3 regions of the Streptomyces sp. NPDC020875 genome follow, and region 1 is predicted to be linked to each of the others. Evidence: riboswitches for the same ligand, from Rfam matches in the RefSeq annotation. Region 1 holds a riboswitch; each other region holds the start of a gene.
What was found. Region 1 has a riboswitch for cobalamin ahead of AB0G74_RS21930 (cobalamin biosynthesis protein). Riboswitches for the same ligand answer to the same signal wherever they lie in the genome.

Region 1 (9,619 bases):
GTCGCGGGTGAGCAGGCGCGGGGCGAGCCCGGGGACCGACGCGGCGAGCAGCCAGACCCGGCACATCCACTCCAGCTGGGCCGTGCGGTCGTACGCCTGCTCCAGGGTCGCGCCGACCGCGACGGTGCCGTGGTTGCCCAGCAGGCACGCCTCCCGGTCGAGGAGTGCCGTGAGCATGTTGCGGGCCAGTTCGTCGGAGCCGTAGACCGCGTACGGGGCGACCCGGACCGGACCTCCGAGGTCCGCCGTCATGTAGTGGACCGGCGGCACCTCGGTGACGAGGGTGGAGACGGCGGTGGCGTGCGCCGCGTGGGTGTGGACGACCGCCAGTCCGTCGCGGGATCCGTCGCGGGACCGGTGGACCGCCAGATGCAGCGGCAGCTCGCTCGTCGGCCTCAGCTCGCCGATCACCTGGCGTCCGCCGAGATCGACGGCGGTGAGATCACGCTCCGTGAGCCGGTCGTACGGCACTCCGCTGGGGGTGACGAGGATCAGCGGCCCGACCCGGGCCGAGACATTGCCCGAGGTCCCCACGACCAGCCCTTCGGCGGCCGTTCTGCGGGCCGTTTCGACCAGCTGCCGCCAGGTGTGTTCGAGAGCGCCGTCGGGCGCGCGTACGGTCGGTTCGGTCATGGGTGCGATCCTGTCAGCCGGGGCGGCGGCGGGACAGAGCACCCGTGATGCATATCACCACAAGATCGGACGAATGAGGCTTTCCACCCGGAGAGGGCCCGCCATACCGGCGGTCACCCCTCCGGAAGGCCCCCCGAAAGTCGAAGCGGAATGCCGAGAACCGCTTGGATACACCCCCAAGCCGGTCCCAGTTCACCTTCCGTTCACCCAGGTTACTTACCTTCGGCGAGCCACTGACCTCCAAAGATTGCCTGGGTAAATGGAACACATCACGCTGCTGCTCGCGATAGTGATCGTGACGGCTCTCGTGTTCGATTTCACGAACGGTTTCCATGACACCGCCAACGCGATGGCGACGACCATCTCGACCGGCGCCATGAAGCCCAAGACCGCGGTGGCCATGTCCGCCGTGCTCAACCTCGTCGGCGCTTTCCTGTCGGTGGAGGTCGCCAAGACGATCTCCAGTGGCATCGTCGACGAGGCAGGCATCACCCCAGAAGTCATCTTCGCGGCGCTCGTCGGCGCCATCCTCTGGAATCTGCTGACCTGGCTGGTCGGACTACCGTCCAGCTCGTCGCACGCCCTGATGGGCGGTCTGATCGGCGCGACCGTCGCCTCCGTCGGCTTCAGCTCGGTCAACGGCGGCACGGTGATCACCAAGGTCCTGATCCCGGCCATCGCCGCTCCGCTGGTCGCCGGCCTCGCCGGCTACATCGGCACCCGGCTGACGTACCGGATCGGCCGCAACACCGATCTCAAGAGCACCGACAAGGGGTACAAGGCGGGTCAGATCGCGTCCGCGGGTCTGGTCTCCCTGGCGCACGGCACCAACGACGCCCAGAAGACCATGGGTGTCATCACCCTGGCCCTGGTCGCCGGCGACATCCTCGCCCCCGGCTCCAACCCTCCGATGTGGGTCATCGTCTCCGCCGGTGTGGCCATCGCCCTCGGTACGTACCTCGGTGGCTGGCGCATCATCCGCACCATGGGCAAGGGCCTGACCGACCTCCAGCCGCAGCAGGGCTTCGCCGCCCAGACCAGCGCCGCGACGGTCATCCTGGCCTCCTCGAACCTCGGCTTCTCCCTCTCCACCACGCACTCCTGCTCCGGTGCCGTGATGGGCGCCGGTCTGGGCCGCAAGGGCGGCGTGGTCCGCTGGTCCACCGCCACCCGGATGTTCGTCGCCTGGGGTCTGACCCTTCCGGCCGCCGGTCTGGTCGCCGCGGCCTCCGAGTTCGTCACCAAGCAGGGTGACTGGGGCGTCGCCGCCGTGGCGGTCTTCCTCGTGGCCTCCTCCGCCGCGATCTGGATCGTCTCGCGCCGCCAGGTCGTCGACCACACCAATGTGAACGACGTGAACGACGACGAGGACGACACCACCGGCACCGGCGCCTCCGGCGACGGCCAGGAGTCCCCCGGCGTCGTCACCACCGCCATGGCCGCCGTCACCCCGCCGCCCGCCGGTGTGATCGACGACGGCGAGCTGAAGACCACCATCCCCTCCGCCACCCCTTCTTCCGCGCCGTCGGCCCCCGAGACCGGTCCGGCCAGCCCGGCCGCGGTGTAAGGACGTATCACCATGAAAATCGACTGGGAAGCCCTCGGCTCCGTCTTCGGTGTCAGCCTCGTCGGCACCGTCCTCCTCGTGGGCCTGTTCGCCCTGGGAGTCATCGGCCTGACCAAGCAGGAGGCCGCGGCGGCCAACGGCGGCTCCGCGCCCCTCGCCCGTACCGGCGCCTACGCCTGCTTCGTGCTCTGCACGGTGGCGGTGGGGTACGGGATCTATCTGATCGTCACCTGATCACCGCGGGTCGCTCCTGACCTGCTGATCCCGCTGATCACCGTCAGCACCCCGGCCCCCTGGTCCTCCGCGATCAGCTCGGGCCCCGGCCGTCCGCACGGCCGCGGAGAGCCGGGTCCGACCCCCCGACGGGTCGGACCCGGCTCTCCGTATTCCCGGCCGTCATCCCGGCCGCAACCACCGGATGTGGCCCTGCGCACACTGCTCCGTCGCAGGTCAGGGGCGAGTTGACGGCCCTTCTCACCCCGTGGTGGACTGCCGGGGCCACTACGGAGGCAGCAGAGGAAGCCGGTGCGAATCCGGCGCGGTCCCGCCACTGTCACCGGGGAGCACATCCCCGGGAGCCAGGAACTCTCGCCGCCGTTTCACGTCGAACCAGGGCGCGGACACCCTGAGTGAGGACAATTCGCCATGCGCGGCATCGTCACGGCCCCCGCTCGCGGGGCCGCACCCGGGTCCCCCGGCGCTTCCGGTTCTCCCGGTTCTCCCGGTTCCTCCGGCTCTTACAGTCCTTCCGGTTCTTCCCGTTCCTCCGGCTCCTTCGGGGATCAGCCGGACGGCCGGGACACCTCCCGCGCCGCTGCCGCCTGCTACGGCTCCCCCGGGCGCTGAGCGATGCGAGCCGACCGGGTCTTCGCCATCGGCGCCACCGCCGGTCTCCTCGGCGATCTACTGCTGGGCGACCCCCGCCGGGGCCATCCCGTCGCCGCCTTCGGGCGGGCCGCGGGCGCGGCCGAGCGGCTGCTGTGGCGTGACCACCGGGGCTGGGGCGCGCTGTACACCGCCGGGTGCGCGGGCGGCGCCGCCGCCGTCGCGGCCGTGGCGGCCCGGGCCGCGCGCCGGGAGCCCGCCGCCGCAGTGGCCCTGACCGCCGCCGCCACCTGGGCCGTCGTCGGGGGTACGTCGCTGGCTCGGGAGGCCGGGGCGGTGGGCGCGGCGCTGACCGCCGGGGACCTCGACGCCGCCCGGGAGCGGCTGCCCCATCTCTGCGGTCGTGATCCCCAGGCGCTGGACGGGCCGGAAATCGCCCGGGCCGTGGTCGAGTCCGTCGCCGAGAACACCTCGGACGCCGTGGTCGGCGCCCTGGTGTGGGGCGCGGTGGCGGGAGTGCCGGGTCTGGTCGGATTCCGCGCGGTCAACACCCTGGACGCGATGGTGGGGCACCGTTCGCCCCGTTACCGCCGGTTCGGCTGGGCGTCGGCCCGGCTGGACGACCTGGTGGGCGCCCCGGGGGCCCGGCTGACGGCGGCGCTCGCCGTGGTCGCGGGCGGGGACGCCCGGGGTGCCGTACGGGCCTGGCGGGCGGACGCCCACCGGCATCCCAGCCCCAACGCGGGCCCGGTCGAGGCGTCGTTCGCGGGCGCGCTGGGTGTCCGGCTCGGCGGCACGCTGGCGTACGGCGGCCGGGTCGAGCACCGGGCCGTGCTGAACGGCGGGGCCCGGCGGGTCGCCGTCGGGGACATCGAGCGGGCGGTACGGCTGTCGCGGCGGGTGAGCGCGCTGGCGCTGGGGGTATGTGTCGCGGGGCGGCTGATCGCCGGGAGGGCGGCGGGGCGACGGCTCACGACATCCGGAACGGCGTCCGGGCGGGCGATGGTTGCCCGGGGCGGGTGACGGTTTTCTCCGCGACCGGGCGTCGGTCCACAGGGCCCGACGGGATTTCCGGGCGGGGTCCAACATGAGATCCGGGACGCGCGGCGGACGGACGGCCGCTGTCCCCGGGGACGACGGCACGACTTATCGGCAGGGCCTCTTCGGAGGCATCGGGCAGGACGGAAGGGGGTGGCGGCGATGGCCGGGCGGAAGCGCGGCGGCGGGCTGCTGGTCGCCGGGACGACGTCGGACGCGGGCAAGAGCGTGGTCACCGCGGGGATCTGCCGCTGGCTGGCGGGCCGCGGGGTGAAGGTCGCCCCGTTCAAGGGGCAGAACATGTCGCTGAACTCGTTCGTGACCCGGGACGGTGCCGAGATCGGCCGGGCCCAGGCGATGCAGGCGCGGGCGGCCCGGATCGAACCGACGGCCCTGATGAATCCGGTGCTGCTGAAGCCGGGGGGCGACCGGACGAGCCAGGTGGTCCTGCTGGGCAGAGCCGTCGGCGAGATGAGCGCCCGGGGGTATTTCGGTTCCGGCGGGCGGCGCTCCGAGCTGCTGACCACGGTGCTGGAGTGCCTGGAGGAGCTGCGGGGCACGTATGACGCCGTGATCTGCGAGGGGGCGGGCAGTCCGGCCGAGATCAATCTGCGCCGTACGGATCTGGTGAACATGGGCGTGGCCCGGGCGGCCGAGCTGCCGGTGCTGGTGGTCGGCGACATCGACCGCGGTGGGGTCTTCGCCTCCTTCTTCGGTACGACGGCCCTGCTGGACGCGGTGGACCAGCGGCTGGTGGCGGGGTATCTGATCAACAAGTTCCGGGGGGACGCGGGGCTGCTGCGGCCGGGGCTCGACATGCTGACGTCGGTGACGGGCCGCCCGTTCTACGGGGTGCTGCCGTACGCCCACGGGCTGGGTATCGACGAGGAGGACGGGCTGCGGGTGTCCCTGCGGGGCGCGGTCCGGGAGTCGCTGGTTGCGCCGCCGGTGGGCGAGGAGATCCTGCGGGTCGCGGTCTGCGCGGTGCCCCTGATGTCGAACTTCACCGATGTCGACGCGCTGGCCGCCGAGCCCGGTGTGGTGGTCCGGTTCGTGGACCGGCCCGAGGAGCTGGTGGACGCCGATCTGGTGGTCGTGCCGGGCACCCGGGGCACGGTCAGGGCGCTGGACTGGCTGCGCCGCCGGGGGCTGGCGGACGCGTTGTCGCGCCGGGCCGCCGAGGGGCGGCCGGTGCTGGGGATCTGCGGTGGTTTCCAGCTCCTCGGCGAGCTGATCGAGGACGACGTCGAGTCCCGGGCCGGGACGGTGGAGGGGCTGGGGCTGCTCCCGGTCCGGGTGCGGTTCGCCGCCGCCAAGACGCTGGCCCGGCCGTCGGGTTCGGCGCTCGGGGAGCCCGTCGAGGGATACGAGATCCATCACGGGGTGGCCGAGGTCCTCGGGGGTGAGCCGTTTCTCGACGGCTGCCGGGTCGGGGCGGTGTGGGGCACCCACTGGCACGGGTCGCTGGAGAGCGACGGCTTCCGCCGGGCGTTTCTGCGCCGGGTGGCCGAGGCGGCGGGGCGACGTTTCGTCCCGGCGCCGGACACCTCGTTCGACGCGCTGCGCGAGGAGCAGCTGGACCGGCTGGGCGAGTTGATCGAGGAGCACGCCGATACGGACGGGCTGCTCCGGCTGATCGAGTCGGGGCCGCCCCCGGGCCTGCCGTTCGTGCCGCCGGGCGCGCCGGACCCGGTTCCGGACGGCTCCTCGCCCACTGGAGCGGACCCGGAGCCGGAGTCGGGTGGCGGCGAGGTCCGGGCTCCGGGGTCCGCCGTACCGGACGAGGAGTCGGCGCCGTCGCGTCGGCGGAGCGCCACGGACGACCCGGTCGGCATACCCGGCGCGGGCGGTACAGGCGGTACAGACAAGACGGACCGCACGGCCGACTGGGCCGACTCGGAAGCGGACAACGACCCGGAGGGGGAGGCATGAGCACGACGCCCTATCCGTTCACGGCCCTCGTCGGCCAGGACGATCTACGGCTGGCCCTGTTGCTGAACGCGGTCTCGCCGCGGGTCGGCGGAGTGCTGGTGCGCGGCGAGAAGGGGACCGCGAAGTCCACCGCGGTCCGGGCGCTGGCGGCGCTGCTGCCGTCGGTCGCGGTGGTGCCGGGGTGCCGGTTCTCCTGCGATCCCCGGGACCCCTACCCGGACTGCCCGGACGGGCCGCACGAGTCGGGTCCCGGCGGGGAGCGGCCCGCGCGGATGGTGGAGTTGCCGGTGGGCGCCTCCGAGGACCGGCTGGTGGGCGCGCTCGACATCGAGCGGGCCCTGGCGGAGGGCGTGAAGTCCTTCGAGCCAGGACTGCTCGCCGACGCGCACCGCGGCATCCTCTACGTGGACGAGGTGAACCTCCTCCACGACCATCTGGTGGATGTGCTGCTGGACGCGGCGGCGATGGGCGCCTCGTATGTGGAGCGCGAGGGCGTCTCGGTGCGGCACGCGGCCCGTTTCCTGCTGGTGGGGACGATGAATCCGGAGGAGGGCGAGCTGCGTCCGCAGCTGCTCGACCGGTTCGGGCTGACGGTGGAGGTGACCGCGTCCCGGGAGCCGGAGCAGCGGGTGGAGGTCGTCCGGCGGAGGCTGGCGTTCGACGACGATCCGGTGGCCTTCGCCGCCCGCTGGGCGGGCGAGGAGGAGGCGCTGCGGGGGCGGATCGCGGCCGCCCGGGCGCTGCTGCCCGGGGTCCGGCTGGGGGACGGGGTGCTCCGGCAGATCGCCGCGACCTGTGCGGCGTTCGAGGTCGACGGGATGCGGGCGGACATCGTGATGGCCCGGACGGCGACGGCGCTGGCGGCGTGGGCGGGCCGGGAGGACGTGCTGGAGGAGGACGTCCGGCAGGCGGCCCTGCTGGCGCTGCCGCACCGGCGGCGGCGGAATCCGTTCGACGCGCCCGGTCTGGACGAGGAGAAACTCGACCGGACGCTGGACGAGTTCGCCGATCAGGGCGACGGCCCGGAGGACGAGCCGGATCCCGGCGGTGAAGGGCCCGACGGCGGCGGTCCGGACGGGGGCGGTCCCGACGGCGGTGGCGGTGCCCCGCCTCCGCCGCGCTCCGGGGACGAACCGGGCGTCGAGCGAAGTGGGCCCGACAGCTCCGACGGCTCCGACGGCTCCGACGGGCGGGACGCCCCGCCGGGGGGCGAGACCGCGCCCCAGGAGGCCGGTGCGGGCGCGGCGCCGGGCAGTGGCGGCGGTGAGCGGCGGCCGGTGGCCGCCGGTGAGCCGTTCCGTACGAAGGCGCTGACCGTGCCCGGTACGGGCGACGGGGCCGCGGGCCGCAGGTCCCGGGCGCGGGCGGAGCACGGCCGGACGACGGGTTCGCGTCGTCCCCGGGGCGCTCTGGGCACCCTGCATCTGGCGGCGACGATACGGGCGGCGGCGCCGCATCAGCGGGCCCGGGGGCGGGGCGGGCCGGGTCTGGTGGTGCGCCGGGACGATCTGCGGCAGTCGGTGCGCGAGGGCCGGGAGTCCAATCTGGTGCTGTTCGTGGTGGACGCCTCGGGGTCGATGGCGGCGCGGCAGCGGATGGGCGCGGTCAAGGGCGCGGTGCTGTCGCTGCTGCTGGACGCCTATCAGCGCCGGGACAAGGTCGGTCTGGTGACGTTCCGGGGCCGGGAGGCGGAGCTGGCGCTGCCGCCGACGAGTTCGGTGGACGCGGCGGCGGCCCGGCTCGACCGGCTGCCGACCGGGGGCCGTACGCCGCTGGCGGCGGGGCTGTTGAAGGCCCATGACGTACTGCGGGTGGAGCGGCTGCGGGATCCGGCGCGCCGTCCGCTGCTGGTCGTGGTCACCGACGGCCGGGCGACCGGTGGTCCGGAGCCGGTGGCGCTGGCGTCGCGGGCGGCCCGGTTGTACGCCGCCGACGGGACGGCGTCGGTGGTGGTGGACTGCGAGTCGGGTCCGGTCCGGCTGGGTCTCGCCGGCCGGCTCGCGGGTGATCTGGGCGGGACCGCCGTCACGCTCGACGGGCTGCGGGCCGAGGCGATCGCCGGTCTGGTCAAGGACGTTCGAACCGCTGGTGACAGCAGAAGGGCAGCGTAAGCCGATGCCGCAGGGACAGCCGTCCGTCGTTCCCGACGACGGGCTTACCACCCGTCAGCGCCGTAACAGGCCGCTGGTGATGGTGCATACGGGTAAGGGCAAGGGGAAGTCGACGGCGGCTTTCGGGCTCGCGTTGCGGGCCTGGAACCAGGGCTGGCCGGTCGGGGTGTTCCAGTTCGTGAAGTCGGCGAAGTGGAAGGTCGGCGAGGAGCGGGCGCTGAAGGTTCTCGGCGCGACCGGGGAGGGCGGCGCCGTCGACTGGCACAAGATGGGCGAGGGCTGGTCGTGGGTGCAGCGCGACCGGCAGTTCAGCAACGAGGAGGCGGCCCGGGAGGGCTGGGAGCAGGTCAAGCGGGATCTGGCCCGGGAGGCGTACCGGCTGTACGTCCTGGACGAGTTCGCCTATCCGCTGCACTGGGGGTGGGTGGACACCGCCGAGGTGGTCTCGGTGCTGCGGGACCGGCCGGGCAACCAGCATGTGGTGATCACGGGCCGGAACGCCCCGGAGGAGCTGCTGGACTTCGCGGACCTGGTGACGGAGATGACGAAGGTGAAGCACCCGATGGACGCGGGTCAGAAGGGCCAGCGGGGCATCGAGTGGTAGCACGTCTCGTCGTCGCGGCGCCCGCTTCGGGCAGCGGCAAGACCATGGTGGCGACCGGGCTGATGGCCGCGTTCGCGGAGTCGGGGCTCGCGGTCTCCCCGCACAAGGTGGGCCCGGACTACATCGACCCGGGCTATCACGCGCTGGCCACCGGACGGCCCGGCCGGAATCTCGACGCCTATCTGTGCGGTCCCGAGCTGGTGGCCCCGTTGTTCGCGCATGGCGCGGCGGGGTGTGATCTGGCCGTCGTGGAGGGCGTGATGGGCCTCTACGACGGGGCGTCGGGGCAGGGCGAACTGGCGTCCACGGCCCATGTGGCAAAGCTGCTGAAGGCCCCGGTGGTCCTGGTGGTCGACGCCTCGTCGCAGTCCCGTTCGGTGGCGGCGCTGGTCCACGGCTTCGTCTCCTGGGATCCGGAGGTCCGGATCGGCGGGATCCTCCTCAACAAGGTGGGGTCGCCGCGGCACGAGGAGCTGCTGCGGGACGCGCTGGAGTCGGTGGGCGTCCCGGTGCTGGGGTCGCTGCCCCGGGGGCCGGAGGTGGCGACGCCGTCGCGGCATCTGGGGCTGGTGCCGGTGGCGGAGCGGAGCGCCGACGCGACGGCCGCGGTGTCGGCGATGGCGGCGCTGGTCCGGGCCCACTGCGACCTGCCGGGTCTGCTGGCCCTGGCCCGTACGGCTCCCCCGCTGACCGGTCCGGCGTGGACTCCGGAACCGGCCGGGGAGCGGCTGGAGTCCGCCCGGCCGGAGCCGTCGCACACGGCCATACCGGCGGCGGTCGCCACCGGGGCGATACCGGTGACGGCCGGATCCACGGCGGTCGCCGCCGGGGCGGCCGGTGCGGCGGGCGGCCCGGGCGCGGGGCTCGCGGCGGGCGGACCCGGGCCGCTGCTCCGGGGCGCCCCGGTGG
Region 2 (9,619 bases), on a different contig from region 1:
AGGACTACGAGCAGTACTACCTGGCCGAGAACCGGCAGTACGTCTCGTACGACCACGGTCTGAAGGTCGGCCCGTACAACTTCGGCTTCCCCGCGCCGCTGAACCGCTGGGTCGAGCACTTTCCGTACCAGAACGGGCTGATGATCTGGTACTGGGACACCTTCCAGCGGGACAACAACACCGGAGTGCACCCCGGAAGTGGGCAGATCCTGCCGATCGACGCGAATCCCGAACCGCTGAAGTGGTCCGACGGTACGGTGATGCGCAACCGCATCCAGACCTTCGACTCGACCTTCTCGACCCGGCCGTACGACGCGGTCACGCTGCACAAGAACGGTGTGGCGACGCAGATCCCGGCCCGGCCCGGCAAGAGCGTCTTCGACGACCGCAAGGGCGTCTACTGGTACGCCGAGAACCCGACCGGCAGCGTGAAGGTAACTGACACCAACACCAAGATCTCGATCCTCAAGGAGCCGAGAAGCGGTGAAACGATCACCGTCAAGGTTGGTCCGTCGACCAAGTAAATAGCGTTATCGCAGGTCAAAGCGTGATCGGCCGTCGCCCTCTAGCGGGCGACGGCCGATCGTGTTTAGGTGCGTGGTGACCGCCTCTTATTGACACCCGGGTCCCGCACCGACCGGCGGACCCCGGGCCTACGCACCCACGGGGGAGTGGTACACCATGCCCGGCGGAGGTTTCAGCAGACTCCCGAACGGCAGCGTCGTCGTCGCGCTCAGCCTGCCCAGCCCGCTGGACGACGGCAGCGCCGCCCGCTTCCTGGTCCATGCCGCGAACCGGGCCCGCGCCCTGACCAGGCTGCGGAACCTGGGGCTGCGCGCCGTCTATCTGCGGGGGAATCTGGAGCCGCCGACGCCGGACGAGATCACGGCCGTACTGCACCACCCCGACGGACTGCTCTGGCGGCCCCACGAGGCCCCCGTCTCCGCCCTCTGGCACCCCTTCCGGACCCCGCTGCGGGGCGGCTGGGCCTGAGGGAGCGGCCGGGCACCGACCCGTACGGCCGTACGGGTCCACGGCCCCGGCATCCCGGGCCCGGCCCGGGACCGTCAGACCACCGGCTTCCCGGTCAGCTCCACGCCCGCCTCCCGCAGCTCCGGCAGCACCCACGCCGTCCGCTCCTCGGAGACCCCCGCCGTCAGATCGAGCAGGACCCGGGTGGTGAACCCCTCCCGGGCCGCGTCCAGGGCCGTCGCCCGGACGCAGTGGTCGGTGGCGATCCCCACCACGTCCACCTCCGTCACGCCCTGCGCCCGCAGCCACGCCGCGAGCCCGGTGCCGTTCTCGTCCGCGCCCTCGAAGCCGCTGTACGCCGCCGCGTACGCGCCCTTGTCGAAGACGGCGTCGATCGCGCCGGACGCCACGGCCGGGGCGAAGTTCGGATGGAAGCCCGCGCCCTCCGTGCCCGCGACGCAGTGCACCGGCCAGGACGTCTCGTAGTCGGGGGTGTCGGAGAAGTGGTCGCCCGGGTCGACGTGGTGGTCCCGGGTGGCCACCACATGGCGGTACGCCGGGCTGCTCTCACCGATCAGATCGGTGATCGCCGCCGCGACCCCGGCACCCCCCGCCACCGCGAGGCTGCCGCCCTCGCAGAAATCGTTCTGGACATCGACGACGATCAGCGCGCGGTGCATGGCGGGTGTCCTTCGGGGAGAGCGGGGAAACGGGCGACGTTCGGGGGAATCGGGTCGGTGAGGGGCGGACGGGATCGGAGAAAGGTTTCGGTAGCGGTATGACAAGCGTGCCGCGCGGAGGGCCGCAGCGGATAGGGGCGGGGCCGCCGTACGGGCCCGGCCCGGGGTTCCGTACCCCGGACCCCGCCCGGTAAGCCGCCCGCGAGGCCCCCTCTTCCTGGAGCGTCCCCGCGCGGCGGGCCCTCACACCACCCGGGCACCGCCTTTCACGCGGACGCCCCGCAGGGGCCGCCGCCGTCCCCTCAGACGTACTCCGTCGGCAGTACCGGCTCGCCCCGCGAGAGCTGCGTGGCGGACAACGGCAGCGCGCCCCGGGCGGCCCGGTGGCGCTCGCGCGCCACGTCCAGCGGCTCCCGGGCCACGATCTCGCCGCCCCGGACCAGCTCGATCTGGAGCCGGTGCGGGACGAGCTCCTCCGGTACGGGTCCAGTGCCCACGACCTCCGCCTCCGCCGTGCCCTCCGCGTCCGGCCGCCGGGCCGCCCACTTCCGGCCGCCGATCGACGCCTTGCCGCCCACGGACTTCTTCGCCACCGGCTCCAGCGGCGCGTCCGGGGCCTCGCCCCGGGCCCTGGCGACCAGCTTGTAGACCATCGAGCAGGTGGGGTGGCCGCTGCCGGTGACCAGCTGCGTGCCCACGCCGTACCCGTCCACCGGGGCCGCCGCCAGCGACGCGATGGCGTACTCGTCCAGATCGGAGGTGACCGTGATCCTGGTGTGCCGGGCGCCCAGCTCGTCGAGCTGCTGCCGGACCCGGTGGGCCACCAGCAGCAGGTCCCCGGAGTCGATCCGGACCGCGCCCAGCTCGGGCCCGGCGATCTCCACCGCCGTCCGGACGGCCTCCGCCACGTCGTACGTGTCGACCAGCAGCGTCGTCCCCCGGCCCAGCGAGTCGACCTGGGCCCGGAAGGCGTCCCGCTCGCTGTCGTGGAGCAGGGTGAAGGCATGGGCGCTGGTGCCGACGGTCGGGATGCCGTACCGGAACCCGGCCGCCAGATCCGAGGTGGAGTCGAAGCCGCCGACGTACGCCGCCCGGGACGCGGCCACCGCCGCCAGCTCGTGGGTCCGGCGCGCGCCCATCTCGATCAGCCGACGGCCGCCCGCGGCCGTCGCCATCCGGGACGCCGCGGCGGCGATCGCCGAATCGTGGTTGAGGATCGAGAGGATCACGGTCTCCAGCAGCACGCACTCGGCGAAGCTGCCCTCGACCCGCAGGACCGGCGAGCCCGGGAAGTAGACCTCGCCCTCCGGATAGCCCCAGATGTCACCGCTGAAGCGGTACGAGGCCAGCCACTCCAGGGTCGGCGCGTCCACGATTTCCCGCTCCCGCAGGAAGGCCAGTACGTCCGGGTCGAACCGGAAGTTGGCCACCGCGTCCAGGACCCGTCCCGTGCCCGCGACGACCCCGTACCGGCGTCCCTCGGGCAGCCGCCGGGTGAAGACCTCGAAGACGGACCTGCGGTGGGCCGTACCCGCCCGCAGAGCCGCCTGGAGCATGGTGAACTCGTACTGATCGGTGAAGAGGGCCGTGGAGGGTACATCGACCGGGAGCCCCAGGTCAGCGGTGTTCACGAGACTCGACCTCACGCTTTCTGCGCCGTTTCCCGCCCGGGGCGGGGCGCGCCGTCGAACGCCCGTGGGAACCGGGCGATCCAGCCATGGCCAGATGCTACCTCACATTTCGTCACTCTGACGAAATGGGGAGTCGTTTATGCGCCCCGGCGCCCCGGGTGGCAGCATGGATCGGGTGAGTGTCGCCCCCACTGAGATCACGCGCCCCGAGTCGGCGGAGCAGAGTTCCGTCGTTCCCGAACCCGACGTGCCGTGGGTGACGCTCGTCCACAACGACCCCGTGAATCTGATGAGCTATGTCACCTACGTCTTCCAGGCGTACTTCGGCTACTCCAAGGACAAGGCCCGCAAGCTGATGCTCGACGTCCATCACAAGGGACGCGCCGTGGTCTCCAGCGGCAGCCGCGAGGAGATGGAGCGCGACGTGCAGGCGATGCACGGCTACGGCCTCTGGGCGACCCTCACCCAGGACCGCGGCTGATGCCGGGACACTTCGAGCCGCTGCCCGGAGGCGGGGCCGCCGTCGCGCTCGACGACGTGGAGATCTCCATCCTGCGGTCCCTGGCGATCCAGCTGCTGGAGCTGATCGGGCCCGGCGACGAGCCGGTCGAGGGCGAGGACCCGCTGGCCGCGCTGTTCGCGGAGGGGCCGACGGAGCCGCCGTCCGACCCGGCGCTGGCCCGGCTCTTCCCCGACGCCTACCGGGGTCCCACCCCGGCGCCCCGCCCGCCCGGCGAGCAGGGTCCCGGGATGACCGAGGAGGAGACCCGCGCGGCCTCCTCCGAGTTCCGCCGCTACACCGAGAACGATCTGCGCGCGGGCAAACGGGCCAACGCGCTCGCCGTCGTCCGGGCCCTGGACGGGCTGGAGCCGGGCGGCGACTCCGCCGCCGTACTGAAGCTGCCGCCCGACGACTGCCGCTACTGGCTGGGCGCTCTCAACGACCTGCGGCTGACCATCGGCACCCGGCTGGAGGTCTCCGACGAGGACGACGCGGGCGAGACGGGCCTCTACCGCCTGCCGGACGACGATCCGCGCAAGCCGATGGTGATGGCCTACCTCTGGCTGGGGGTCCTCCAGGAGACCCTGGTCGAGACGCTGCTGCCCTGAGGCGGCCGAGCGGCTGTCCGGCTGTCCGGCTGTCCGGCTGAGCGCGCCGGGCGGGCCGGTTCCGGCTCTCGGGCCGCGGCGGTCCGGTTCCGTACGCCGTCCGGGGCCGGGCCTCTCCTGTCCCGGCCGGCCGCCGGGGCACCCTCGGCCCCTCCTCCCGTCCGTCCGTTCGGTTGTTCGCTCAACGGACGCTCAAATCCGAATAACGATCGCGTGACATCCCCGAGGTGGTTTACCCCTCGGGGAGTCTTTTGTCCGGTTCTATATGTGGGATAAGGCACAAGAAGCCGGATCGATCTTTGTCGCAACCGTGATAGATCTTCACGACCGCCAGGGGCGCCACCCATGCCCCTGGAGGCGCTTGAGCCGGCGGATCGCCGGTGGCACTCCATCCATATCCGGGGGGATCAGGAACTGGTCCGCGGTCGCTCGCCGAGAGGCGGGGCGCGCGGATCGGCATGGAGAGAAGGGCGCAGCAGCTTATGACCTCGGTGCAGGTCGACGACAGCAAGGACGGGCCGGGCAAGCCGGCCGGAGCCCCGGCGGCCACCGCCGAGGACCAGGGCTACCACCGGGCACTCGGGGCCCGGCAGATCCAGATGATCGCCATCGGCGGAGCCATCGGGACCGGGCTCTTCCTCGGGGCCGGAAAGGGCATCTCCAAGGCCGGGCCGAGCCTCATCCTCGCCTACGCCATCGCGGGCGTGGTCATCTTCTTCATCATGCGGGCCCTCGGCGAACTGCTGATGTACCGCCCGGTCTCGGGTTCGTTCTCGGAGTACGCGCGCGAGTTCGTCGGCCCCTTCGCGGGCTTCGCCACCGGCTGGACGTACTGGCTGTTCTGGGTCGTCACCGGGATGACCGAGGTCACCGCGGCGGCCGAGTACATGACGTACTGGTTCGACATCCCGCAGTGGGTCTCGGCGCTCGGCTTCACGATCGTGCTCTACCTCGCCAATCTGATCTCGGTGAAGATCTTCGGCGAGCTGGAGTTCTGGTTCTCCATGATCAAGGTGACCGCCATCGTCGGCATGATCCTGATCTGCGCCGGAATCATCACCCTCGGCTTCAGCGACGCCGGTGACACCGCCTCCTTCTCCCTGCTCTGGAGCGACGGCGGCTTCTTCCCCAAGGGCCTCGGCGGCACGCTGATGACCCTCCAGATCGTGATGTTCGCCTTCCTCGCGGTCGAGCTGGTCGGCGTCACCGCCGGAGAGTCGAAGGACCCGGAGAAGAACCTCCCCAAGGCCATCAACACCGTGCCGTGGCGGATCGCCGTCTTCTACGTCGGCGCCCTGATCATGATCCTCTCGGTGGTCTCCTGGACCAACTTCCAGCCGGGCGTCTCGCCGTTCGTGGCCGCGTTCGACCAGATGGGCCTCCAGATCGGTGCGGGCATCGTCAACTTCGTGGTCCTCACCGCGGCCCTGTCGTCCTGCAACTCCGGGATGTACTCCACCGGCCGGATGCTCCGCGACCTGGCGCTCAACAGCCAGGGGCCCAAGCTCTTCACCCGGCTGACCAAGCACGGCACCCCGCTGATCGGCACCACCTTCTCCGCCGGGCTGATGCTGATCGGCGTCTGGATCAACTACCAGTGGCCCGGCGACGCCTTCCACAAGATCGTCTCCTTCGCCACCATCTCCGGTATGTGGGCCTGGATCATGATCCTGGTGAGCCATATCCGCTACCGGGCCAAGGTCGCCCGGGGCGAGGTCGCCGAGTCCTCCTTCAAGGCCCCCGGCGCGCCGTGGACCAGCTGGTTCGCCCTCTCCTTCATCGGACTGGTGATCGTGCTGATGGGGATCGACAAGGACGCCAGGATCTCGTTGTACGTGGCCCCGGTCTGGGCCCTGGTGCTGCTGGTCTCGTATCTCGTCCTGCGGTCCAAGAACCCGGAGGGCGCGGCCTTCGCCAAGCGCTGACGGCGCCGCCCGCCACCGGCCGCCCGACCGCACCGGTCACCGGCCGCCCGGCCCCTCCGAGGGCCGGGCCCTTGATCGGCAGCGGGCGGGGAACTGCCTGCCTCCCCGCCCGGCTGTCCGAATCGCGAGACGGGCCGGTCCGTACCTCGGCACGGTACGGACCGGCCCTTCCGCCATCCGGACGACCCCCGCTTATCCTGATCCGCATGCTGACCCTGACCCAGGACCTCTACGACCGGATCGTCGCGCACGCCAGGGCCGACCACCCCGACGAGGCGTGCGGCGTGGTCGCCGGCCCCGAGGGCAGCGACCGGCCGGAACGATTCATCCCGATGCTCAACGCGGCCCGCTCGCCCACGTTCTACGAGTTCGACTCCGGTGATCTGCTGAAGCTCTACCGCGAGATGGACGACAACGACGAGGAGCCGGTGATCGTCTACCACTCGCACACCGCGACCGAGGCGTACCCCTCCCGGACCGACATCACCTACGCCAACGAGCCCGGCGCGCACTACGTCCTGGTCTCCACGGCCGACTCCGACGCGGCCGGACCGTTCCAGTTCCGGTCCTTCCGGATCGTCGCCGGAGAGGTCACGGAGGAGGAGGTCCGGGTAGTAGAGGCATACTGACCCGGCAGCTTCAATTCCATACGGGGCGGTGGGACCCAGGAAGCCGGTGTGAATCCGGCGCGGTCCCGCCACTGTTACCGGTCGTTGACACGTGCCCTCGGGCGCGTGGCGACGGCTGTCAGCCAGGAACTGACCCATCGCCCTCTTCCACCACCCAGGGGACGCGGAAATCCCCGGAGGAGGCCGTCAGCATGTCCCGACGCACGTCAGGGCGCCGTTCCGCCCGCCGCCGTACCCTCATAGCCGGTACGGCCGCCGCACTGCTCCCGATCGTCCTGACCGCCTGCGGCGGCTCGGACTCCGGTTCCGGTTCGGGCTCGGGTTCGGGTTCGGGGAAGTCCGGGGCCACGGCCGCCGGATTCCCGTACACCGTCGACAACTGCGGTGTGAAGACCACCTACAAGGCGCCCCCGAAGCGGGCCGTCACCATGAACCAGCACGTCACCGAGATCATGCTGGAGCTGGGCCTGGAGAAGTCCCTGGTCGGCACCGCCTACCTGGACGACCAGGTGCTGCCCCGCTACGCGGAGGCGTACAAGTCGGTGCCGGTGATCGCCAAGGAGTACCCCTCCAAGGAGAAGCTCCTCGCCGCCAACCCGGACTTCGTCTACGGCGGCTACGCCAGCGCCTTCGAGGCCAAGGACGGCCGCACCCGCGACGAGCTGAAGAAGTCCGGTATCGACTCCCGGCTCAATCTGGAGTACTGCACCGAGAAGCGGACCGGCCTCGACGACGTCTACCGCGAGATCGAGGAGGTCGGCCGGACCTTCGGCGTCCGCGACCGGGCCGAGAAGTGGATCGCCGCGTCCCGGGCGACGGTCGCGAAGACCGAGGCGGAGTTGAAGAAGACCACCTCCGAGCCGGTGCCCGTATTCGTCTACGACAGCGGCGACAAGACCGCGTTCACCGTCGGCGGCAAGGGCATCGGCAATGAGCTGATCGCCCGCGCGGGCGGCCGGAACGTCTTCGCCGACATTCCCAAGAGCTTCGGCGACGCGACCTGGGAGCAGGTCGTGGCCCGTAAGCCCGAGGTGATCGTGATCTACGACTACGGCGCCACCAGCCTCGCCCAGAAGAAGCGGCGGCTGCTGGAGGACCCTGCGCTGAAGGACGTCCCGGCGATCAAGAACAAGAAGTTCGCCGTACTGCCGCTCTCGGACGCGGTCGTGGGCGTCCGCGCCCCGGACGCGATCGCCAAGCTGGCCCCCCAGCTCGCCCGATGACGACCCCGACGGACGGCCGGCGGGCGGTGCCGGGCCCCGGCACCGCGCCCGGGTCCGGTACCGGCGGGGCCGACGCGAAGAGTGCCGAGGGGTCCGGGGACGAGCCGGGGCGCCGGATGGTGTTCCGCAAGGGCGCCACGGCGGTCGCCCCGGTCCCCGCCGGGACCGGGCGCCCCGACGCGCCGGGTGCCCCCGGTACGCCCTCCCGGCTGCGGTTCGGGGCCGTCCTGGCCGGGTTGCTGGCCGCCCTGGCGGCGGCCGTCCTCGCGGCCCTCGGGCTGGGCTCCGTACGCATCCCGACCGGCGAGGTCGTCGCGGCGCTGCTGCCGGGTGCCGAGCCCAGCCCGTTCCGGACGATCGTGCTGGACGTCCGGCTGCCCCGGGTCCTGCTCGGTATCGTCGTCGGCGCCGGGCTCGGCGTCGTCGGCGCGGTCCTCCAGGCCCTGGTCCGCAACCGGCTCGCCGACCCCTTCCTGCTCGGGATCTCCTCCGGGGCGTCCACCGGGGCGGTCGTCGTCCTGGTCCTCGGCATCGGCGCGACCACCGCCGTCGCCCTGCCCGCCGGTGCCTTCATCGGCGCCTTCGCGGCGCTCGTCCTCGTCTACGGACTGGCCCGGCACGGCGGCTCGATGACCGGGACCCGGCTGGTCCTCGCCGGGGTCACCATCAGCTATGTCTTCACGGCGCTGACCACCCTCGTCCTGGTCGCCTCGTCCCGCCCCGAGCACTTCCGCGAGGCCCTGTACTGGTCGCTCGGCGGGCTCGGCAGCGCCCGCTGGGACACGGTCTGGCTGCCCGCCGCCGTGGTCGGCCTGCTGCTGCCGCTGCTGCTGGCCCTGGCCCGCCCGCTGGACCTGCTGCTGGTGGGGGAGGAGGGCGCGACCGTGCTCGGTCTGGACGTCGCCCGGTTCCGGGCCGCCGTCTTCGTCCTGGTCTCCCTGGTCACCTCGGTCCTCGTCGCGGCCAGCGGCGCGGTCGGCTTCATCGGCCTGATGGTCCCGCACGCGGCCCGGCTGCTGGTCGGCGCCGCCCACCGGGCCCTGCTCCCGGTGGCCGCGCTGATCGGCGCGGTCGCGCTGGTCGTCGCCGACCTCGGGGCCCGTACCGTCGCCGCGCCCCAGGACGTCCCCGTCGGGGTGCTGACGGCGCTGATCGGCGGCCCGCTGTTCCTGTGGCTGATGCGCCGCCGCCCGGTCGACGGCACCGAAGGAGGCCGGACGTGATCCCGACCGCGACCCAGGGCGGGGCCCTGACCGCGACCACGGCGAAGGCCCCGGCCGAGAGCCCGGCCACGACCGGCGCCGGACCCGGTGCCCGCGGGCCCGGCCCGGCCGAACTGCGGGTACGCGGGCTCTCGTACACCACCCCGGAGGGCCGCCCGCTCCTCGAAGGCGCCGACCTCGACCTCCGCCCCGGCGAGACCACCGGCCTCGTCGGCCCCAACGGCAG
Region 3 (9,619 bases), on a different contig from region 1:
GATCGCGTTGAGGGCCGCGGCGGCGATGGCGCTGCCGCCGCGCCGGCCCCGGACCACCAGGTGTTCAAGACCCGAGGGGTGGGCGGCCAGGGCGTCCTTGGACTCCATCGCGCCGACGAAGCCGACCGGGACACCGATCACGGCGGCGGGCCTGGGCGCGCCCTCCTCGATCATCTCCAGCAGCCGGAAGAGGGCCGTCGGCGCGTTGCCGACGGCGACCACGGAGCCTTCGAGCCGGTCCCGCCACAGCTCCATCGCGGCGGCGCTGCGGGTGGTGCCGAGCTTCGCCGCCAGCTGTGGCACGGCCGGGTCGGAGAGCGTGCAGACCACGTCGTTCCCGGCGGGCAGCCGCTTGCGGGTCACGCCGCTGGCGACCATCTGCACATCGCAGAGGATCGGCGCGCCGGCGAGCAGGGCGGCGCGGGCGCTCGCCACCGCCCCGGGCGAGTAGGCGATATCGCGTACCAGGTCGACCATGCCGCAGGCGTGGATCATCCGGACCGCGACCCGGCTGACGTCGGCGGGCAGATCCGCCAGGTCCGCCTCCGCGCGGATGGTGGCGAAGGACTGACGGTAGATGGCCGCCCCGTCCTTCTCGTAGTCGTACGGGGTCACGGTGTTCTCGCTGCTCTCGGTCGTCGTCGTACGGGTCATGGGGCGATCGCCGCCAGGGCGGCGGCGAGCCGGGTGGGGTCGTCCAGGCGGACGGTGTCCGCGGGCCGCCCCGCGGCGGCGGTGGTCAGGTGGTAGCCGCCGTCCGGGGCCGCGACCGCGTCGATCCGGTCGCCCGGGGGGCGGCCGCAGCGGCGCTCGCAGCCGGACCAGTACAGCGGCAGCGGCGAGCGGGCCGCGTCGGCGAGGGTACGGGCCGCGTCCGCCCGTACGTCGGCCCGGGACTTGGCGCAGCCGGGGCGGCCGATGCAGGCGCCGACCCGGGGCCAGGGCGATCCGGCGTCGGTGACCAGCCCGGTACGGGCCAGTCGGCCGAGGGCATCGGCGGTCTCCCGCGGATCCGGTCCGCGGACCGGCACCACGACGCCCCGCCAGGGCGTCAGCCGCAGCTCGGCGTCGGGCGCGGCGGCGGCGACGGCGGTCAGTTCCCGCCACTGTCCGGCCGTGATCGTGCCCAGCGGGGCGTGCACGGCGAGGGCGTCGCCGGTGATGCCCGGCGGCGGGGGAGCCGTCGCCGACGTGTCCCGGGGCGCGGGCCGGGCGTCGATCCCGGCCGCCGTCAGCGCCACACCAATGGCACGTGTCAATTCCTCAGGTGGTACGGGGAGTTCCGCGATCCGCCAGACCCGCGCGCCGCACTCCGCCGCCCGCGCCAGAAACACCTCGGCCGCCAGCAGCGCCGCCCGCGCCGCTTCCCCGTCCGGCACCAGCAGCGCCCCGGCCGAGGCGCCCGCGGTCAGCAGCGCCCCGCCGCCGGGCACCGCCCGTACCGTCAGATCGGCGCCGAGCGCCGCGACGTCCCCCCGGCCGTCGTCGAGGGCGAACAGGAACCGGCCCGAGAGATCCCGGGCCGGTCCGCTGCCGCAGAGCGCCGCGTCCAGCGCCGCCAGCCAGTCGCGGACGTCCCGGACGCCGCGCCCGTCGAGCCCGGCGAGCGGTGACGCCACCACGTTGCGGACCCGCTCGTGGCCGTACGAGGGCAGCAGCCCGGCCGCCGCCAGGGCGGCGGCCAGCTCTGCGGCGCAGCCGTCGGACAGTCCCCGCAGCTGCACATTGCCCCGGGAGGTCAGATACAGCGCGCCGTCGCCCCACCTGTCGGCCGCTTCGCCCAGCGCCGCCGCCTGCCGGGCGGTCAGCACACCCCCCGGGATCCGGACCCGGGCCAGGGCGCCGTCATCGGCCGCGTGCAGCCTCAGCGTCCCCGGGCAGGCGTCGCCCCGGTCCCGTGAGACCGCTGTGGCCTGGGACGACGAAGGAGGAGGGGCCGTGGACATGGCGGCGAGCATACCGACCATCACACCGGACACGCCCTCCACCCTTCGTGGACATGACCCTTACTATGCTCATCGGCGGATCATCCGGTCCGCCATCGCCACGACGGCGACAGGGGAGGAAGCCCGGTGCGAATCCGGCGCGGTCCCGCCACTGTGAACCCGGCCTTCACGGAGCCGGGCGAGCCAGGAACTCCCGCCGTCCGACACCACCCGGGGCGCGGACCCCGAGGAAGGCCAGGCGCCGCATGATCCTGCTCCTGTCGACGTCCGACACCGACCTGTTGAGCGCCCGTGCGGCGACCGGTCCGGTGCCCTACCGCTTCGCCAACCCCGCCCGGCTCCCGCTCGACGACCTGCCCGCGCTCCTCGACGGCGCCGACCTCGTCGTCGTCCGGCTCCTCGGCGGTGTCCGGGCCTGGCAGGACGGCCTCGACCTGCTGCTCGCCGGGGACCGGCCGGTGGTCGTCCTCACCGGCGAACAGGCCCCCGACGCCCAGCTGATGGCCGCGTCCACCGTGCCCGTCGGGATCGCCGCCGAGGCCCACGCCTATCTCGCCCACGGCGGCCCCGCCAATCTGGAGCAGCTCGCCCGCTTCCTCTCCGACACCGTGCTCCTGACCGGACACGGCTTCGACGCCCCGGCGCCCGCACCCTCCTGGGGGCCGCTGGAGCGGACCGCGCGTACCGTCCCGGCCGGGGCGCCGACCATCGCCGTGCTCTACTACCGGGCCCACCACATGAGCGGCAACACCGGCTTCGTGGACACCCTCTGCACGGCCGTCGAGGACGCGGGCGCCCGCCCCCTGCCGCTCTACGTGGCATCCCTGCGAGCCCCCGAACCCGAGCTGATCGAGACCCTGCGGACCGCGGACGCCATCGTCACCACGGTGCTCGCCGCGGGCGGCACCAAGCCCGCCGAGGCGTCCGCGGGCGGCGACGACGAGTCCTGGGACGCGGGCGCCCTCACCCAGCTCGACGTACCGATCCTCCAGGCCCTGTGCCTGACCGGCCCCCGCAGCGTCTGGGAGGAGAACGACGAGGGCGTCTCCCCGCTGGACGCCGCCAGCCAGATCGCCGTACCCGAGTTCGACGGCCGGCTGATCACCGTCCCGTTCTCCTTCAAGGAGATCGACGCCGACGGACTCCCCGCCTACGCCGCCGACCCAGAGCGGGCCGCCCGGGTCGCCGGAATCGCCGTCCGGCACGCCCGGCTCCGCCACATCCCGGCCGCCGGGAAGCGGATCGCGCTCGTCCTCTCCGCCTATCCCACCAAGCACTCCCGGATCGGCAACGCCGTCGGCCTCGACACCCCCGCCAGCGCCGTCGCCCTGCTGCGCCGGCTGCGCGAGGAGGGCTACGACTTCGGCGGCGCCGACATTCCGGGGCTGGAGTCCGGCGACGGCGACGAACTGATCCGGGCGCTGATCGACGCGGGCGGCCACGACCAGGACTGGCTCACCGAGGAACAGCTCGCCCGCAACCCGGTCCGGGTCCCCGCCGCCGACTACCGCCGCTGGTACGCCGCCCTCCCCGAGGAGCTGCGGACCGCCGTCGAGGAACACTGGGGCCCCGCGCCCGGCGAGATGTTCGTCGACCGCTCGGCCAACCCGGAGGGCGATATCGTGCTCGCCGCCCTCCGCTACGGCAATCTCCTCGTCCTGATCCAGCCGCCGCGCGGCTTCGGCGAGAACCCGATCGCGATCTACCACGACCCCGATCTGCCGCCGTCCCACCACTATCTGGCCGCCTACCGGTGGATCGCGGCCTCCCGCGCCGACGGCGGCTTCGGCGCCGACGCCATGATCCACCTCGGCAAGCACGGCAATCTGGAGTGGCTGCCCGGCAAGAACGCCGGACTCTCCGCCGCCTGCGGCCCCGACGCGGCCCTCGGCGATCTGCCGCTGGTCTACCCCTTCCTGGTCAACGACCCGGGCGAGGGTACCCAGGCCAAGCGGCGGGTGCACGCCACCCTGGTCGACCATCTGGTGCCGCCGATGGCCCGGGCCGACTCCTACGGCGACATCGCCAGGCTCGAACAGCTCCTCGACGAGTACGCCCAGATCTCCGCCATGGACCCGGCCAAGCTGCCCGCGATCCGGGCCCAGATCTGGACCCTGATCCAGGCCGCGAAGCTCGACCACGACCTGGGCATGGCCGACCGCCCCGACGACGACGGCTTCGACGACTTCCTGCTCCATGTCGACGGCTGGCTCTGCGAGGTCAAGGACGCCCAGATCCGCGACGGACTGCACGTCCTGGGCGCCCCGCCCGCCGGACCCGACCGGGTCAACCTCGTCCTGGCCATCCTGCGGGCCCGGCAGATCTGGGGCGGCACCACGGCGCTGCCCGGACTCCGCGAGGCCCTCGGCCTGGACGAGTCCGCCGCCACCCGGACCACCGCCGACGCGGCGGAGGCCAAGGCCCGCGCCCTGGTCGAGGCCATGGAGGCGGCGGACTGGGACCCGGCCGCCGTCCCCGCCGAACACGGCGACGAGGTCGCCGCCGTCCTCGACTTCGCCGCCCGCGAGGTCGTCCCCCGGCTCGCCGCGACCACCGACGAACTCGACCACGCCGTACACGCCCTGGCGGGCGGCTTCGTCCCCGCCGGACCCTCCGGCTCGCCGCTGCGCGGACTGGTCAACGTCCTGCCGACCGGCCGCAACTTCTACTCCGTCGACCCCAAGGCCGTCCCCTCCCGGCTCGCCTGGGAGACCGGCCAGGCCCTCGCCGAATCGCTCCTCCAGCGCTACCGCGCCGACAACGGCGAATGGCCCACCTCGGTCGGACTGTCCCTCTGGGGCACCAGCGCCATGCGCACGGCGGGCGACGACATCGCCGAGGCCCTCGCCCTGCTCGGCGTCCGCCCCGTCTGGGACGACGCCTCGCGCCGGGTCACCGGCCTGGAGGCCGTACCGTACGAGGAACTCGGCCGCCCCCGGGTCGACGTCACGCTCCGGATCTCCGGCTTCTTCCGCGACGCCTTCCCGCACACCATCGGCCTCCTCGACGACGCGGTCCGCCTGGTCGCCGGGCTCGACGAGCCCGCCGAGATCAACCACGTCCGCGCCCATGTCCGGGCCGACCTGGCCGAACACGGCGACGAACGGCGCGCCACCACCCGGATCTTCGGCTCCCGCCCCGGGACCTACGGCGCCGGACTCCTCCAGCTCATCGACTCCCGCGACTGGCGCACCGACGCCGACCTCGCCGAGGTCTACACGGTCTGGGGCGGCTACGCCTACGGCCGGGAACTCGACGGCCGCCCGGCCCGGGACGAGATGGAGACCGCGTACCGCCGGATCGCGGTCGCGGCGAAGAACACCGACACCCGCGAACACGACATCGCCGACTCCGACGACTACTTCCAGTACCACGGCGGCATGGTCGCCACGGTCCGGGCCCTGCGCGGCACCGCCCCCGAGGCGTACATCGGCGACTCCACCCGCCCCGAGACGGTCCGCACCCGCACCCTGGTCGAAGAGGTCTCCCGGGTCTTCCGGGCCCGGGTCGTCAACCCCAAGTGGGTCGAGGCGATGCGCCGCCACGGCTACAAGGGCGCCTTCGAACTCGCCGCCACCGTCGACTACCTCTTCGGCTACGACGCCACCACGGGCGTCGTCGCCGACTGGATGTACGACAAGCTCACCGAGACGTACGTCCTCGACCCCACGAACCGCGCCTTCCTCCAGGAGGCCAACCCCTGGGCCCTCCACGGCATCGCCGAACGCCTGCTGGAGGCCGAGTCCCGCGGTCTCTGGGAGAAGCCGGACCCGGCGGTCCTGGCCGCGCTCCGCGAGGCGTACCTGGAGACCGAGGGCGATCTGGAGGACGAGGACTGAGTCCGGGGGCGCCACCGGGCGGGGGCTCTCCCCCCCCGCCCGGACCGGGCCGCCCCACTCCGCCGCCGTACGACCGCTTTCGCCCTCTGCGCCCTTTGCGCCCCCTTCGCCCGCCGGGTCCCGGCGGGCTTCGCGCGTATCGGGAGCGGGTCCGGACCGCGGCCGGGGCGGGTCCGGACCCGCCCCCGGACCCGCTCCGGATGAGAAACATGAGAACCCTCCCATCAAGTAAGGCTTTTCCATGAGGGGACTCTCATACAAGATCCATTGACGAGATCATGGCGAAGATCTTAATTTTCATTACGGAAGTGCGGCCCGCCGGCCGCAGCCCCGATTACCGGAGGTCCGAAATGGAAAAGCTCATCAAGAAGATGGCCCAGGACGACGTCTGGCGGGCCTGGAATTCCGCCAATTCCGCCGCGGCGGGCGAGAAGAACGGTTGCATCAGCGCGACCGCCAAGTCCGGCTGTATCAGCGCCGCGCCGAAGGCCGGCTGCATTTCCTGACGCACCACACCATGCCGCGGATCTCCGTCGGGTACGGCTGAACGAGCCGCGCCGCACCGGACGGAGATCCCGTGGAACGGCCCGGGCGGCGGACTTCCCCCACCGCCGCCCGCCGCCACGGCCCGAACCCCGGTCCATCCCCTGCGCCCGGAACCGCCCATGACACCCCGTCGGCGGGCCCGGCCGGACCGGGTCCCTCACGCCGACGGAAGGTCACTGTGGACGTCACCGCGGACGGCCAGCCAGGCCCCGGCACCATCGAACTCATCCGGGACATCCCCGTCTACCGGGACTCCATCACCCGCGGGCACTTCCCCGTACTGGAGAAACCGGAGATCGCCCGGGACTTCCCCCACAACTGGACGACCCCCGCGCTCACCGCCGCGCTGGAGCGCGGCGAGGCAGAGTTCGTCCTCTCCACCGGCACCAACCACGCCCGGATGCAGATCATCCGGCCCCCGTACTTCCTGCTCACCTCCTACTACCGGCTCTGGAGCGAGCATCCGGAGATCTCCGGCACCTGGCACGACGGCTGCCGCCGGGTGTCGCTGACCACGGTCCTCGCGACCGAGCACGTCGCCCGGGTCAACGCCCGCGCCCGGGAGACCGCCCGCACCGGCCGCCCCGCACCGCAGCCCGCCGTCCCCCGGGACTCCGGCGCTGCCCGGCCCGTACCGTCCCTGGACGACCGCCGTCTCGACGACCGGACCGTCTATCTCAACCTCCGGCTCGACCCGGCGCTCTGGAGCCGGGAGGAGGTGGAGCGGATGATCACCGAGATCCGCGCGGAACGCGCCGCGCACCCCGGGGGCCGCTACCACCTCGACTGCTCGGGGCCCCATCTCGCCCAGCTGGTCCGCAAGGCGGTCGCCTGGGGCCTGTGGGACGACTTCCCCCGGCCCGCCAGTGTCATCACGGCGTACGAGTACACCCCGGTCAATGTGCGCCGCTATCTGGAGAGCCGGCTCGACTGCCCGGTCGTGGACCTCTTCGGCAGTACCGAGCTGGGCTATCTGTCCTACAGCGACCAGGACGGCCGCTACCACCCGTACCTCGACCGGATGCATCTGGAGCTGATCCCGGTCGCCCCCGGCGTCAATCTCCACAGCCTGATCGTCAGCAGCGTCCGCAACCCCTGGATGCCGCTGATCCGCTACCGCTCCGGGGATCTGGTCCGCACCCTCGACGGCTCGCCCGACCCGGCCCTGATCACTCGCTTCTGCGGCCGGGAGAAGGAACTGTTCGCGTCCCCGCGCGGGCCCGTCTCCCAGGGTGACCTGGACGACTGCCTGGCCGCCGCGTCGCCCCGGATCTTCCTGGGGCAGCTGAACACCGGCGACCCGAGGGGCCCGCGCCTGGCGTACACCACCTTCGACGACACCCCGCTCGACCCGGCCGAGCGGACCGCCCTGGAGAAGCACCTCGGCGAACTCCTCGGCGCCCCCTGCGCCGCCCGCCACCGGACGCACATCCCGATCGGCGCCTCAGGGAAGTACGCCTGGCTCACCGCCGGGTGACCGCCGTCCCGCCCCGCCGGGCGTCCCCCCGCCCCGGCGCCCCGTACCCCGAGAACCCCGGGAGAGCATATGACCACCGCCGCCGACACCCATACGACGGTGACCCCCGCCGAACTCCGCGAACTCCTCGGCGAGACTTTGCATACCGAGGTCGTCGACTATTTTATCGGGCAGACCGGGAAGACGCGGGAGGAAATCGAGCGGGAAGTCCTCGAATGCCTGCGGTATCTGTATCTCGTGTCGCGGCACCGGGATCAGCTCGGCGGTCTTTTCCTTCCGGTGGACCAGCATATCGACGAGATCTGGCATTACTTGATTCTGCAGACCCGGGAATACCGGGACCTCTGTGAGAACCGGCTGCCCGGCGGATTCTTCGTCGAACACCGCAGTATCGGGTACGAGGAGTACCAGCAGGAGCCCGGCCGGGAGCGCACCATCGAGGAGGCGCTGCGCTGGATCCCGCTCTACTGCTGGGAGTTCGGGGCCTTCGACGAGGGCGCGCTGCCGCACTGGACCATCGTCCGCTTCCTCCACGAGCGGCTGGAGATGCCGCTGGCGGAGATCGCCGACCTCCAGCCCTACACCCCGGCCTGACCGGCCCCGATACCCCGGCCCGACCCGGTACCCGCACCCCGACCCCGGTACCGGGCCGGGTCCGGTCCCGTTCCCGGGGCCGGGCAGATCCACCGACGCGAGGAGCGCCGCCATGAGGTCCCGGTCCCGTACCCCCGCACCGGCACCGCCGTCCGGGCGGGGCGGGGACCGTCCGGCCCCCGCCCCGGCAGCCGCCCCGCGAGGGGAGGGAGACCACCCCGCCCAGCGCCGGGTCCTGGCGGTGCTGACCATCGCCCAGATACTCAGCGGAGCCGCGCTCGCCGCCGGGTTCACCATCGGGCCGGTACTCGCCGAAGCCATGCTGGGATCCACCTCCCTCGCCGGGGTGCCGAGCGCGCTCTTCGCGGCCGGTGCCGCCCTGGGCGCCCTCGCTATCGGCCGGATCAGCCGGTCCCGGGGGCGGCGCCCCGGACTGGTCGCCGGATACGCCACCGGGGCCGTCGGCAGCCTCGGTACGGTCGCCGCGACCGCCTGGGAGAACGTGCCGCTGCTGCTGGCCGCACTGCTGGTCTACGGCGTGGGCACCGCGTCGATCATGCAGGCCCGGTTCGCCGGGGCCGATCTCGCGGCCTCCGCCCGCCGGGCGCGCGCCGTGGGCACCGTCCTCCTCGCCACCTCCGCCGGGGCCGTCGCCGGGCCCAACCTGGTCGGCGTCACCGGCGAGTTCGCCGAGAGCCACGGCATCCCCTCCGTCGGAGGGCCCTTCCTGCTGGCCTTCGCCGGATTCGCCGCGGCCGCCCTGGTCCTCGGGACGATGCTGCGGCCCGACCCCCTGCTGACCGCCCGTACCGCGGCCGCCGAACCGGACCCGGCCGCCGCGCCGGACCCGGCGACCACCCCGCCGGAGGCCGCCGGGGACTCCCCGGACGGCACCGGGACCACCGCCCCGGGCGTCCGCGCCACACTGGCCACCGGGGTCACCCTGATGGTCCTCGCCCAGCTCGTGATGATCTCCGTGATGACGATGACCCCGATCCATATGACCGACCACGGACACAGCGCCGGGGCCGCCGGACTGGTCATCGGACTCCACCTGGGGGCCATGTATCTGATGTCCCCGGTCTCCGGGGTACTCGCCGACCGGGTCGGCCGCCGGACCACCGCCGTACTCTCCGTCGTCGTCCTGGTCGGGTCGGCACTGCTGGCCGCACTGCTTCCCGCGCACTCCGCGAGCGCGCTCTCCGCCGCGCTGATCC

Region 2: linked by a shared signal. The riboswitch ahead of AB0G74_RS15520 (ABC transporter substrate-binding protein) and the one ahead of AB0G74_RS21930 (cobalamin biosynthesis protein) in region 1 are both predicted to bind cobalamin.
Region 3: linked by a shared signal. The riboswitch ahead of cobN (cobaltochelatase subunit CobN) and the one ahead of AB0G74_RS21930 (cobalamin biosynthesis protein) in region 1 are both predicted to bind cobalamin.

The regions. Positions count from the first base shown of each region.
Region 1 is NZ_JBFADP010000037.1:80,693-90,311, reverse strand. Features, by position in the region: gene AB0G74_RS21945 (class II aldolase/adducin family protein) at 1-633, opposite strand, end outside; gene AB0G74_RS21940 (inorganic phosphate transporter) at 893-2,200, shown strand; gene AB0G74_RS21935 (hypothetical protein) at 2,213-2,434, shown strand; cobalamin riboswitch at 2,669-2,811, shown strand; gene AB0G74_RS21930 (cobalamin biosynthesis protein) at 3,050-4,048, shown strand; gene AB0G74_RS21925 (cobyric acid synthase) at 4,226-5,995, shown strand; gene AB0G74_RS21920 (putative cobaltochelatase) at 5,992-8,106, shown strand; gene cobO (cob(I)yrinic acid a,c-diamide adenosyltransferase) at 8,111-8,710, shown strand; gene AB0G74_RS21910 (cobyrinate a,c-diamide synthase) at 8,704-9,619, shown strand, end outside.
Region 2 is NZ_JBFADP010000023.1:31,470-41,088, forward strand. Features, by position in the region: gene AB0G74_RS15480 (immune inhibitor A domain-containing protein) at 1-524, shown strand, start outside; gene AB0G74_RS15485 (hypothetical protein) at 682-993, shown strand; gene AB0G74_RS15490 (isochorismatase family protein) at 1,068-1,652, opposite strand; gene AB0G74_RS15495 (nicotinate phosphoribosyltransferase) at 1,955-3,283, opposite strand; gene clpS (ATP-dependent Clp protease adapter ClpS) at 3,450-3,764, shown strand; gene AB0G74_RS15505 (DUF2017 domain-containing protein) at 3,764-4,393, shown strand; gene AB0G74_RS15510 (amino acid permease) at 4,876-6,318, shown strand; gene AB0G74_RS15515 (M67 family metallopeptidase) at 6,525-6,947, shown strand; cobalamin riboswitch at 6,953-7,100, shown strand; gene AB0G74_RS15520 (ABC transporter substrate-binding protein) at 7,139-8,170, shown strand; gene AB0G74_RS15525 (iron ABC transporter permease) at 8,167-9,393, shown strand; gene AB0G74_RS15530 (ABC transporter ATP-binding protein) at 9,507-9,619, shown strand, end outside.
Region 3 is NZ_JBFADP010000009.1:94,191-103,809, forward strand. Features, by position in the region: gene AB0G74_RS07575 (precorrin-8X methylmutase) at 1-654, opposite strand, end outside; gene AB0G74_RS07580 (cobalamin biosynthesis protein CobG) at 651-1,946, opposite strand; cobalamin riboswitch at 2,015-2,162, shown strand; gene cobN (cobaltochelatase subunit CobN) at 2,192-5,785, shown strand; gene AB0G74_RS07590 (hypothetical protein) at 6,064-6,291, shown strand; gene AB0G74_RS07595 (hypothetical protein) at 6,510-7,808, shown strand; gene AB0G74_RS07600 (hypothetical protein) at 7,878-8,402, shown strand; gene AB0G74_RS07605 (MFS transporter) at 8,515-9,619, shown strand, end outside.